2 regions of the Rhizobium quercicola genome follow, and region 2 is predicted to be linked to the other one. Evidence: predicted binding sites of a transcription regulator. Region 2 holds the regulator's gene; the other holds the start of a gene.

Region 1 (5,455 bases), on a different contig from region 2:
CCGTGCGCGGTGCGCTGCAGCTTGCAACCGCGCTCATGGATCCGCCTTTCGACGCGGGCACCGAGAATTTCCAGCCGTCGAACCTCGAAGTCACCAGCCTCGATGTCGGCAATCCCGCCGTTAACGTCATCCCGGCGCGCGCGATCTTCCGCTTCAACATCCGCTTCAACGATACGTGGGAGGCCGACGGCCTCAAGGCGGAGATCATCGCGCGGCTCGACCGCGCAGCCGCCGACGGCCCGCTTCGGCCGGGTCGCGATCCCGTTCGTTACGATCTCGTGTGGAACGAGCGGCCGAGCCATGTCTTTCTCACGCGCAGCAACCAGCTCATCTCCTCGCTCTCGTCCGCCGTCGAGGCCGTGACCGGCCGCCAGCCGGCGCTTTCCACCACGGGCGGCACCTCGGATGCGCGCTTCATCAAGGATCATTGCCCGGTGGTGGAATTCGGCCTCGTCGGCCAGACGATGCATATGGTCGACGAGCGTGTGTCCGTTGCCGATCTGGAGACGCTGACCGGCATCTATCTCGCCTTTCTCGAACGCTGGTTCGACGATGCCGCAGCTTGACGAGATCGGCATCTATCTCCGGGGCGTCTGGATGCTGGTGCTCGGCAAGCCGGAGGGCTTCGACTGGCTGGATCTGAGCGCTTCCGGCGTCTGGCGCTCCTTTGCCGCCATTCTCTGGTGCCTGCCGGCCATGGCTGTCAGCTGGTCGGCCTGGCGCATGTTCTACCTTGCCAACATGCCCGACGGCTCGACGGCGGGTCTCGCCTTCATCGCCAAGCTCTTCATCGTGGATGTCGCGACCTGGATCCTGCCGATCCTGCTGATCGTCCTGCTTGCACGGCCGCTCGGCTACGGGCAGGCGCTGGGCGCCATCATCGTCGTCACCAACTGGCTGTCGATCCCGACCTTCTACGGCATGGCGTTTCCGGCAGCCATCCGGCTGGTCGTTCCTGGCAGCGAGGGGCTGACCGGCATGCTCTCACTGATCGCCCTCGTTGCCATCATCATCGCGATCTTCCGGGTGCTGAAGGTCATCACGGGCGGCGATCAGACGCTGCTGGCCGCAACCCTTTCCGCCCTGTTCATCCTGCCCTCGCTGATGATCGGCGAGATGCTGCAGCGCAGTTTCGGTCTGCTGCCGGCATAAGCGCGATCAGTAATCGACCTGCATGAAATAGAGCCCCTCCGGCGGGGCGACGGGACCGCAGGCCTTGCGGTCTCGGGCGTCAAGCGCGGCGCGCACCCGCTCGACCGGCCACTTTCCCTCGCCCACCATCTTCAGCGTGCCCGCCAGCGAGCGGATCTGATTGTGGAGGAAACTCTGGGCCGTCGCCCGGATCTCGATCACGTCGCCATCCTGCGCCACATCCAGACGATCGAGCGTGCGCACCGGACTGTTGGCTTGGCAGTGCACCGAGCGGAAGGTGGTGAAATCGTGCCGGCCGACCAGCGTTTGCGCAGCCGCGTGCATCAGCGCCGCATCGAGCGGCTTCACAACCCACCAGGCCCGTTTGGCCTCCAGTGCCAGGGGCGAGCGGCGGCAGATGATGCGATAGAGGTAATGCCGGCGAAGGGCCGAGAAGCGCGCGTCGAACGTCTCCGGCACGCTTTCGGCGTCGAGGATCGCGACGCGCTCGCCATGCTGGCCGAGATGGGCGTTCAGTGCATTGCGCAGCGTTTCCGTCGGCCAGTCGCGCGTGAGATCCGTGTGGGCCACCTGCCCGCGCGCATGCACGCCGGAATCCGTGCGGCCGGCGCCGCGAACCGATACGGTCTCGCCCGTCAGCCGCAGAATGGCGCCTTCGATGGCGCCCTGTACGGAGCGGCCGTTGTCCTGGCGCTGCCAGCCGACATAGGACGTTCCGTCATATTCCACCAGAAGCCGGAAGCGCGGCATTCAGAACAGCCTCGTGCCGGCGGGAACGGGCGTGCCGCGCCGGAATTCCTCGGCCGCCAGCACCTTGCAGCCGGCCTTCTGCAGCCGCGTCAGGCGGATCGAGCCGTCACCGCAGGCAATCGTCAGGTCGTCGAAGAGGGCCGTGCCCGTCTCGCCGCCGGCCGCCTCGACCGTGGAGGCGAGAACCTTGACCCGCTCCCGCTTGCCGGCGATGTCGAGCTCGAACCAGGCACCCGGAAAGGGAGACAGGCCGCGAATGTGATCGTGGACTTCCTGCGCCGGACGGGCGAAGTCGATATGGGTTTCGCCCTTGGCGATCTTGGCGGCGTAGAGAACGCCCTCCTCGCGCTGCGGGGTCAGCGGCAGATCGTCCGCCTCCAGCTTTTCCATGGCCTCGCGCATCAGAGCCGCGCCCCGCACCATGAGCCTGTCGTGGAGCACGCCCGCCGTCATGTCGGGCGCGATGGTGACGAGGCTGGTGAGAGCCACGGGCCCGGTGTCGAGCCCCTTCTCCATCTTCATGACCATCATGCCGGTTTCCCGGTCGCCCGCCATGATCGCCCGCTGGATGGGGGCGGCTCCGCGCCAGCGCGGCAGCAGGGACGCATGACCATTGTAGCAGCCGAGCCGCGTCCCCGACAGGATCGCTTCCGGCAGGAGCAGGCCGTAGGCCACGACCACGGCCACATCGGCATCGAGCGCGCGAAAGGCCTCGCGGTCGTCGTCGGCCTTGAAATTCGCTGGCGTGCGGACCTCGATGCCGAGCAGTTCGGCCGCCTGATGCACGGGAGACTTCTGCAGGTCGAGCCCGCGCCGGCCGCCGGGGCGCGGCGGCTGGGTGTAGACGGCGACGATCGTGTGGCCGGCCTGCGCCAGCGCGGCGAGCGTCGGCACGGAGAACTCCGGCGTTCCCATGAAAATGATGCGCAGCGGCATGATGGCCTCCCTCGATAGTGCGGTCGCGCCGGCAGCCTGCGGCGGCCGCCCCGATCAGATCGCCTTCGAACCGCGGGTCTTGGCGGCCTTGGTGAATTTGCGCACGACCATTTCGCGCTTCAGCTTGGAGATATGGTCGATGAACAGCACACCGTTCAAGTGGTCGATCTCGTGCTGCAGACAGGTCGCGAGCAGGCCATCGGCGGCGATTTCCTGCTGACGGCCCTCGCGATCGAGGTAGCGCAGGGTGATGCCGGCGGGGCGCTCGACCTCGGCATAATAGTCGGGGATCGACAGGCAACCTTCCTCATAGACCGAACGTTCGTCCGTCGAGGTGAGAATCTCGGGATTGATGAAGACCTGCGGCGCCGCGTCCTCACCCTCCTTCGCAAGGTCGATCACCAGCAAACGGCGAGGCAGGCCGATCTGGATCGCCGCCAGCCCGATGCCCGGCGCGTCGTACATGGTTTCCAGCATGTCGTCGGCGATCCGGCGCACGTCGTCATCGACACGCTCGACGGGCGCGGAGATCTGGCGAAGCAGGGGATCGGGGAGGATGATGAGAGGCTTGATCGTCATGGCGTCGTGATAGCCGATCTTTTCTGGCGATGGAATTCGGGCATGGAGAATTTGCGCCGATTTTCACGCGGAAATTGCCGAGGATCAAGGGTATGTTCACGATTTGATCTGGCCTTGGCGATAAATTTCGATACAGTCCGGCCATGAACGCTCCCTGCCCCACCGATATCGTGCTTGCCGTCGCCAACGCGACCGGCCTTTCCGTGTCCGGTCTCGCCTGGCTTTTTGCGGGCGCCGCGGGTCTCGTCGCCCTTGCGATCCTTGTCGCCTTTCGTCGCCGGAGCGGCGCCAAAGCCGATACGGCACAGGAGCAGATGGCCGCGCTGATCCAGTCGCAGACGGAGATGCAGGGCCGGATCGCGGCCATCGCCGACATCTTCGGCACGCGACAATACGAACTCAACCAGTCGATCAACCAACGCATCGACGGCATGACCCAGCGCATCGGCGCCTCGATCACCGAACAGACGCGGCAGACGCACGAAAACCTGCGCACGCTGCAGGAACGTCTGGCCGTCATCGACACGGCGCAGACGAACATCCAGTCGCTTGCCAGGGACATGGCCGGGCTGCAGCAGATCCTCGCCAACAAGCAGACCCGCGGCGCCTTCGGCCAGGGCCGCATGGAAACGATCATCGCCGACGGCCTGCCACAGGGCGCCTATGTCTTCCAGGCGACGCTGTCCAACGCCTCGCGGCCGGACTGCATCATCCGCATGCCGAACGGCCAGCCGGGACTGGCGATCGATGCGAAGTTTCCGCTGGAGGCGTGGAACGCCATGCGCGCGGCACAGACGCCGGAGCTGAAACGGCAGGCATCGCTTCTCTTCCGGCGCGACATCGAGGTGCATATCAAGGATATCGCGGGGAAATATCTGATCCCTGGCGAGACGCAGGATACGGCCTTCCTGTTCGTGCCCTCCGAGTCCATCTTCGCCGATATCCACGAGCATTTCGAAAGCATCGTCCAGAAGGCGCACCGGTCGCGCGTCGTCATCGTCTCGCCCTCGCTGCTGCTCCTGTCCATTCAGGTCATCCAGGCGATCCTGCGCGACCATCGCATGCGCGAGCAGGCGCATCTGATCCAGGACGAGGTGGTGCGGCTGATGGAGGACCTTTCGCGGCTGGACGAACGGGTGCGCAAGCTGCACGGGCACTTCACCACCACGCAGAAGGATGTCGACGATATCCTGATCTCCTCCGACAAGCTGAAACGCCGCGGGGCGAAGATCGAGGCTCTCGACCTGCAGCAGGAGGGCGAAGGCGGCGCGTCTGCGAATCCTGCGGCACCCGTGCAGGGCGGTTCGCAGCCCGGTCAGACGCCCGCGCCCGGCAGCCGCATCGGCGCGCTGAAGCTGAGAGTGGTTGACGAGGACTGAAGGCGTCGGGCAGTGTCCGGCTTACACATGCCGCTCGATGCGGCGCATTCGGGAGGCATTGCATGATCACCGTTTTCGGCTCCATCAATATGGACCTTATCGCCACCACGGCGCGCCTGCCGAAACCGGGCGAAACGGTGACGGGCAACAGCTTCACCACGGCGGCGGGCGGCAAGGGCGCAAACCAGGCCCTGGCGGCGACCCGCGCCGGCGCTTCCGTGCGCATGGCGGGGGCCGTCGGCTGGGATGCCTTCGCCGAATCCGCCTTGGGCCTCATGAAGGAGGCGGGCACCGACCTGTCGCTGGTCAAGACCGCGAGCGAGCCGACGGGCACGGCGCATATCCTGGTCGGCGGCGATGGCGAAAACGTGATCGTGGTCGTTGCCAGCGCCAATGGCACCGTCAACGAGGCGGATGCGCTGGCCGCCATCGAAACGATGACGCCGCAGGATACGCTGGTGCTGCAGCTCGAGGTGCCGCCCGAAGCCGTCGAGGGTGCGCTGATCGCCGCCCGCGAGCGGGGCGTCCGCTCGATCATCAACATCGCGCCTTTGACCGGGCATGCCGCAGCGCTCGGCCGCATGGCCGATATCGTGGTGGCGAACGAAACCGAATTCGAGCGCCTGGCCGGGCGTGACCGGCTGTCGCCGGACGAGCGG
Region 2 (5,455 bases):
TCCGATGAGGCCTCGTGGCGGAGTGGTGACGCAGAGGACTGCAAATCCTTGCACCCCGGTTCAATTCCGGGCGAGGCCTCCAATCTACCGATATATTCATAAGTCGTTGAAACACTAATCTAATTTATGAGATTTCTGGTTGCTGCGCACAATGAACGTGCTCTGTCTCTCGATTTTCGGCGCGCTTTTCACCGTCAATGTTGAAAGCGACAGGTTATGTCGAGCGCTGCCGAGACACCTCCCCTGCCGATACTGACCTCCGACACGTCGCAACCTCGCGTCATGCAAGCGGACCGTTGCTAGAGCGCAGCTTTTGCCGGTGAGACGCGATAAGTCTTGCTGGACCGTTGTCCCTTGTCCCACTCTGCAACGCCTCCCGATGACACACACGGTAGACGCCGCGTTTGCGTTCTGGCACAAGGGCCTCGGACGCGACTGCCGTTAACGTAAGAACGGGGTCGGGCGACAGATTGACGTCACGTCGCTGCCACGAGATCACGGCGGCCGTCCCGTTCACACCTTTCCAATGTCGGTCGGTAGCTTGACCGATTCACGTCATAGATTGTCAGGCGAATCCGACGCGCAGGCACGGCTCTCAACATGGCGTGTTGCCCTGCTGGATGACGCCGACACGGGACGCGGAAATGACGATCGCGCCCGCCTCGATCCCGTTTCACGAACGCCTTGTAACAAGATCCGACGTGGCAGAACACCATTCCTGTAAAACGCGCTTGCGACTCATCGAAACGTCCAAAATCCGATTGAGTACCGCAGGAGACTCAGTAATATCCGTTCCGCGCCACGGAATTTGCGCGATCATAGATTTATCGGGGGAAACAATGAAATTCGTTACGGCAGGCGCAGTCATCATCGGAGCGGTCTTCTTTTGCGGGACAGCACAGGCCGAAGATCTCGTCTTTACACTGAAGAACGGTACGAATTCCGTTTTGACACGCTTCTACACATCACCCGTCGGTGTCAGTGATTGGGAGGGCGATGTGTTCGGTGAGCAGGTTCTCAATCCGGGCGAAACGATCGAACTCACGATCGCGGACGGCCGAGACGTTTGCAACTACGATATGCGTTTCGAATTCGAAGAGGGTTCAAACCTCGCGACGACCGAAGACAAGCAGAACCTCTGCGAGATGGGGTCCTACACGATTCACGAGTGAGACTCTGGAAGCGCGGGACGGTGGAAGCGCTCACATGGAAACGGCGCCGATATCGTCCTTCGCAGCCAGAAATCCTCTGTATCAGCGAGCCGAGACGTCTGCGCGTCAGAGCGAGCTGGCTGCTCCAACAGTCGTCAACGGAACACTGTTGCCGAGATCGTTATTCGCATATTTGAAAACAAGGATGCTGAGGATGGATGCAAGCATCCCGACAAAAATCATGCGCATGGTATAATCCTTCGCGCTGAGCGCGCGTTTTCGATAAGAGGCGTTGTTGACCCGACGCTGATTAGGCGAAATCACCGATCCGGCCATGCTGCAGCAAAACGCGCACCGGATTGACCTCACCAACGGCCGTATTGGTCGACCGTGCGAGGGCCAAGGTTCCTGCGTGAGATGCAGCAAGCCGCTCTGCCAGAGCGCACGCCTCGTCTGCCGTACCGACACGCATCAGATCATCGCTTTGCACGAGCTCTCCCGTATGATCGTCGAAGACGATCACTTCGAAGCTGTTCAATGTTCCAGGCATGTCGGCTCCATCACGTTCGCCCGGTAAACGCCGACCTACCTACACGGTTCCATATGTTTGAGACGGTACGACCAACAAATGCGCGCTAACGTGGAGCGATGCAACATCGTCGGCTGAAAACACAGCAAACGAAAAAGCCTTGCTGCAGATTTGCTGCAGGTCTGACGTCGAACGCAAGAACAGACGACCAAACCCGTCTGCTGATCACACAACGCCGAAGGATTCTGCGGGCCTAAACCAGCGGAATCCTCCGGCGCCCAAACGTATGGACAGCGCCCACTTCTGAAACCTTATACGGAGACGCGCCGACCCCTCCCCGATTATTGGTAGCGGCGGATCAGGCCGACGAGCTTGCCCTGTACCTTCACACGCTCCGGGCCGAAAATTCGCGTCTCGTACGCCGGGTTGGCAGCCTCGAGCGCGACGGACGCGCCCTTGCGGCGAAACCGCTTCAGGGTCGCTTCCTCGTCATCCACGAGCGCAACGACGATCTCGCCGGGGCTGGCGCTATTGGCATTGCGAATGATCACGGTGTCGCCGTCCAGAATGCCCGCTTCGATCATCGAGTCGCCGCGCACTTCCAAGGCGTAGTGCTCGCCATTGCCGATCATGAAGGCGGGTACGGCGATGTCGTGCGTGTTGTTCTGAATGGCGGATATCGGCACACCCGCAGCGATGCGTCCCATCACCGGAACCGATACGCTGTTGTCGTTGCCGACCTCCGCCGTCGTCTTGGCGGCCGGTTCGACGGCCGCGTTTCCACGACTTCCCTGAATGACGCTCGGCGAGAATCCCCGCTTCGGCGGGGTCGCGGACAGATATGCCTCCGGCAGCTTGATCACCTCGAGCGCGCGGGCCCGGTTCGGCAGACGCCGGATGAAGCCGCGCTCCTCGAGCGCCGTGATCAGCCGGTGAATGCCGGACTTGGACGCGAGCTCCAGAGCATCCTTCATTTCATCGAAAGACGGGGGAACGCCCGATTCCTTCATGCGCTCATGAATGAAAATCAACAGTTCCTGTTGCTTGCGGGTCAGCATGATCAATCGACTCCAGAGTCACGAAACAAAGCAAGAACAGTGTTATATGTTCCTCATGTGTTCTGCAAGTGGCATTCTGGCCAAACCACAGCCGCCATGAGCCCGTTTCTCAGCATTCGCCCGGGCGTTGCTTTTCGCACGCCATCGTCAGCCTGAACTGTTGTCGAGAGATGTCCGTGTCCGGTCCTGTAACAGCAACGCCGCCATGAGCTTGCTCATGACGGCGTAGAAGACGAGACGACATTGTATCGGCTTGCAGCAGACCTTTGACGATCAAAATGGGATATCGTCGTCCAGGTCGCGGGAAAAGCCGCCGCCAGGTCCGCCGGTGCTGCCGCCCGATCGGGCGCCCGAGGACTGGGCCGGGCGATCGTAATCATCGCCATAGTTCGATCCGCCGCTTCCGCCGCCATAGTCCGAGCCGCCTCGACTTCCGCCGCCACCGCCGCCACTACCACCGCCATCGCGGCCGTCGAGCATCGTCAGCGTCGAGTTGAAGCCCTGCAACACCACTTCCGTGGAGTAACGGTCGTTGCCGTCCTTGTCCTGCCATTTGCGGGTCTGCAGCGCGCCCTCGAGGTATAGCTTGGCGCCCTTTTTGACATACTGCTCAACGACCTTGCACAGGCCTTCGTTGAAGACGACGACGGTGTGCCACTCGGTCTTCTCGCGCCGCTCGCCGGAGTTCCGGTCGCGCCAGCTTTCGGAGGTCGCGATGCGCAGGTTGGCGATCGGCTTGCCGTCCTGTGTCCGCCGGATCTCAGGGTCTGCCCCGACATTGCCGATGAGGATCACCTTGTTTACGCTACCAGCCATCTCTTTGTCCTGTCTCCTGAAAGCGGCCTTACGATCCGCACTGTGCCGCAAGCCTACGCTGTTGAGCGCGGCATTTCGCCCTCGCCTCGCGGCAATCCACAACAGTTTGCAAATTTGTTCTTTATTTGTTCTAGGTCTTGACTATGATGCTGTCAAGCGAGGCCACCACCGGCGCCAGAAGAGAGGCCGCCGGCCGGACGGAATTGCGGTTTCCCGAAAACGCGCCTCGACATATGAAGTAATGATCTTAAGTAAGGGCTTCGTCCCCATTCAGAGCGTCCGACCATGAGCGAATTCAAGACCATTTCGATCCGCGGTGCGCGGGAACACAATCTGAAGGGCGTCGATCTCGACCTTCCGCGCAACAAGCTGATCGTGATGACGGGCCTGTCCGGGTCGGGAAAATCGTCGCTGGCCTTCGATACCATCTATGCGGAGGGGCAGCGGCGCTATGTCGAAAGCCTCTCGGCCTACGCGCGTCAGTTCCTCGAGATGATGCAGAAGCCGGATGTCGATCTGATCGAAGGCCTTTCGCCCGCCATCTCGATCGAGCAGAAGACGACATCGAAGAATCCGCGCTCGACCGTGGGAACGGTCACCGAGATCTACGACTATATGCGCCTTCTGTTCGCGCGTGTCGGCGTGCCCTACTCGCCGGCGACGGGCCTGCCGATCGAAAGCCAGACCGTCAGCCAGATGGTCGATCGCGTTCTGGCGATGGACGAGGGGGCCCGGCTCTACATTCTCGCGCCGATGATCCGGGGGCGAAAGGGAGAGTACAAGAAGGAACTCGCGGAGCTCATGAAAAAGGGCTTCCAGCGCGTGAAGGTGGACGGCCAGTTCTACGAGATCGCCGATGTGCCCGCCCTCGACAAGAAATACAAACACGACATTGATGTGGTCGTGGATCGCCTGGTCGTACGGGGCGATATCGCCGCGAGGCTTGCCGACAGTCTGGAGACCTCGCTCCGGCTTGCCGACGGCTTGGCGATTGCGGAGTTTGCCGACAAGCCCCTGCCCGAGAAGGAGACGTCGGCCGGCGGCTCGGCCAACAAGTCGCTGAACGAGACGCACGAGCGTGTGCTGTTTTCGGAAAAGTTCGCCTGCCCTGTCTCCGGCTTCACGATTTCGGAGATCGAGCCGCGTCTGTTTTCATTCAACAATCCCTTCGGCGCCTGCCCCACCTGCGACGGCCTCGGCAGCCAGCAGAAGATCGACGAGGCATTGATCGTGCCGGAGCATGATCGGACGCTGAAGAACGGGGCGATTGCGCCCTGGGCCAAATCCTCGTCGCCCTACTACAATCAAACGCTGGAAGCGCTCGGCAAGGCTTTCGGCTTCAAGCTGAGCAACACCTGGGCTGAGCTTTCGGACGCGGCGAAGAAGGCGATCCTGCGCGGCACGGACGACAAGATCGTCTTTCAATACGCGGACGGCGCGCGCTCTTACAACACCACCAAGACATTTGAAGGCATCGTTCCCAATCTCGAGCGGCGGTGGAAGGAAACCGAGTCGGCCTGGGCGCGCGAGGAAATCGAGCGCTATATGTCGGCGGCCCCCTGCCCCGCCTGCAAGGGCTTCCGGCTGAAGCCCGAGGCGCTGGCCGTTAAGATCGATCGCCTTCACATCGGCGAGGTCACGAACATGTCGATCCGCGTCGCGCGCGACTGGTTCGAAGATCTTCCCGCCCGCCTCACGGAAAAGCAGAACGAGATCGCCGTCCGTATCCTAAAGGAAATCCGCGACCGCCTGCGCTTCCTCAACGATGTCGGTCTCGATTATCTCAGCCTTTCGCGAAATTCCGGCACGCTGTCGGGCGGCGAGAGCCAGCGCATCCGGCTCGCCTCGCAGATCGGCTCCGGCCTGACGGGCGTGCTCTATGTGCTGGACGAGCCGTCGAT

What was found. Region 2 encodes LexA, which represses DNA repair genes until DNA is damaged. Its sites were predicted from a motif close to TGTTCNNNNTGTGTTCNG; they were not measured.
Region 1: LRX75_RS06300 (DNA recombination protein RmuC) is a predicted target of LexA. The motif match lies at 3,511-3,528, and genes of this name have one in related genera.

Annotation. Positions count from the first base shown of each region.
Region 1 is NZ_JAJOZR010000003.1:235,858-241,312, forward strand. Features, by position in the region: gene dapE (succinyl-diaminopimelate desuccinylase) at 1-566, shown strand, start outside; gene LRX75_RS06280 (hypothetical protein) at 553-1,152, shown strand; gene truA (tRNA pseudouridine(38-40) synthase TruA) at 1,159-1,902, opposite strand; gene fmt (methionyl-tRNA formyltransferase) at 1,903-2,838, opposite strand; gene def (peptide deformylase) at 2,893-3,417, opposite strand; gene LRX75_RS06300 (DNA recombination protein RmuC) at 3,561-4,796, shown strand; gene LRX75_RS06305 (ribokinase) at 4,859-5,455, shown strand, end outside.
Region 2 is NZ_JAJOZR010000007.1:34,706-40,160, forward strand. Features, by position in the region: tRNA gene LRX75_RS11860 (tRNA-Cys) at 9-82, shown strand; gene LRX75_RS11865 (hypothetical protein) at 840-1,172, shown strand; gene LRX75_RS23300 (hypothetical protein) at 1,278-1,400, opposite strand; gene LRX75_RS11870 (hypothetical protein) at 1,462-1,701, opposite strand; gene lexA (transcriptional repressor LexA) at 2,022-2,738, opposite strand; gene LRX75_RS11880 (single-stranded DNA-binding protein) at 3,012-3,554, opposite strand; gene uvrA (excinuclease ABC subunit UvrA) at 3,840-5,455, shown strand, end outside.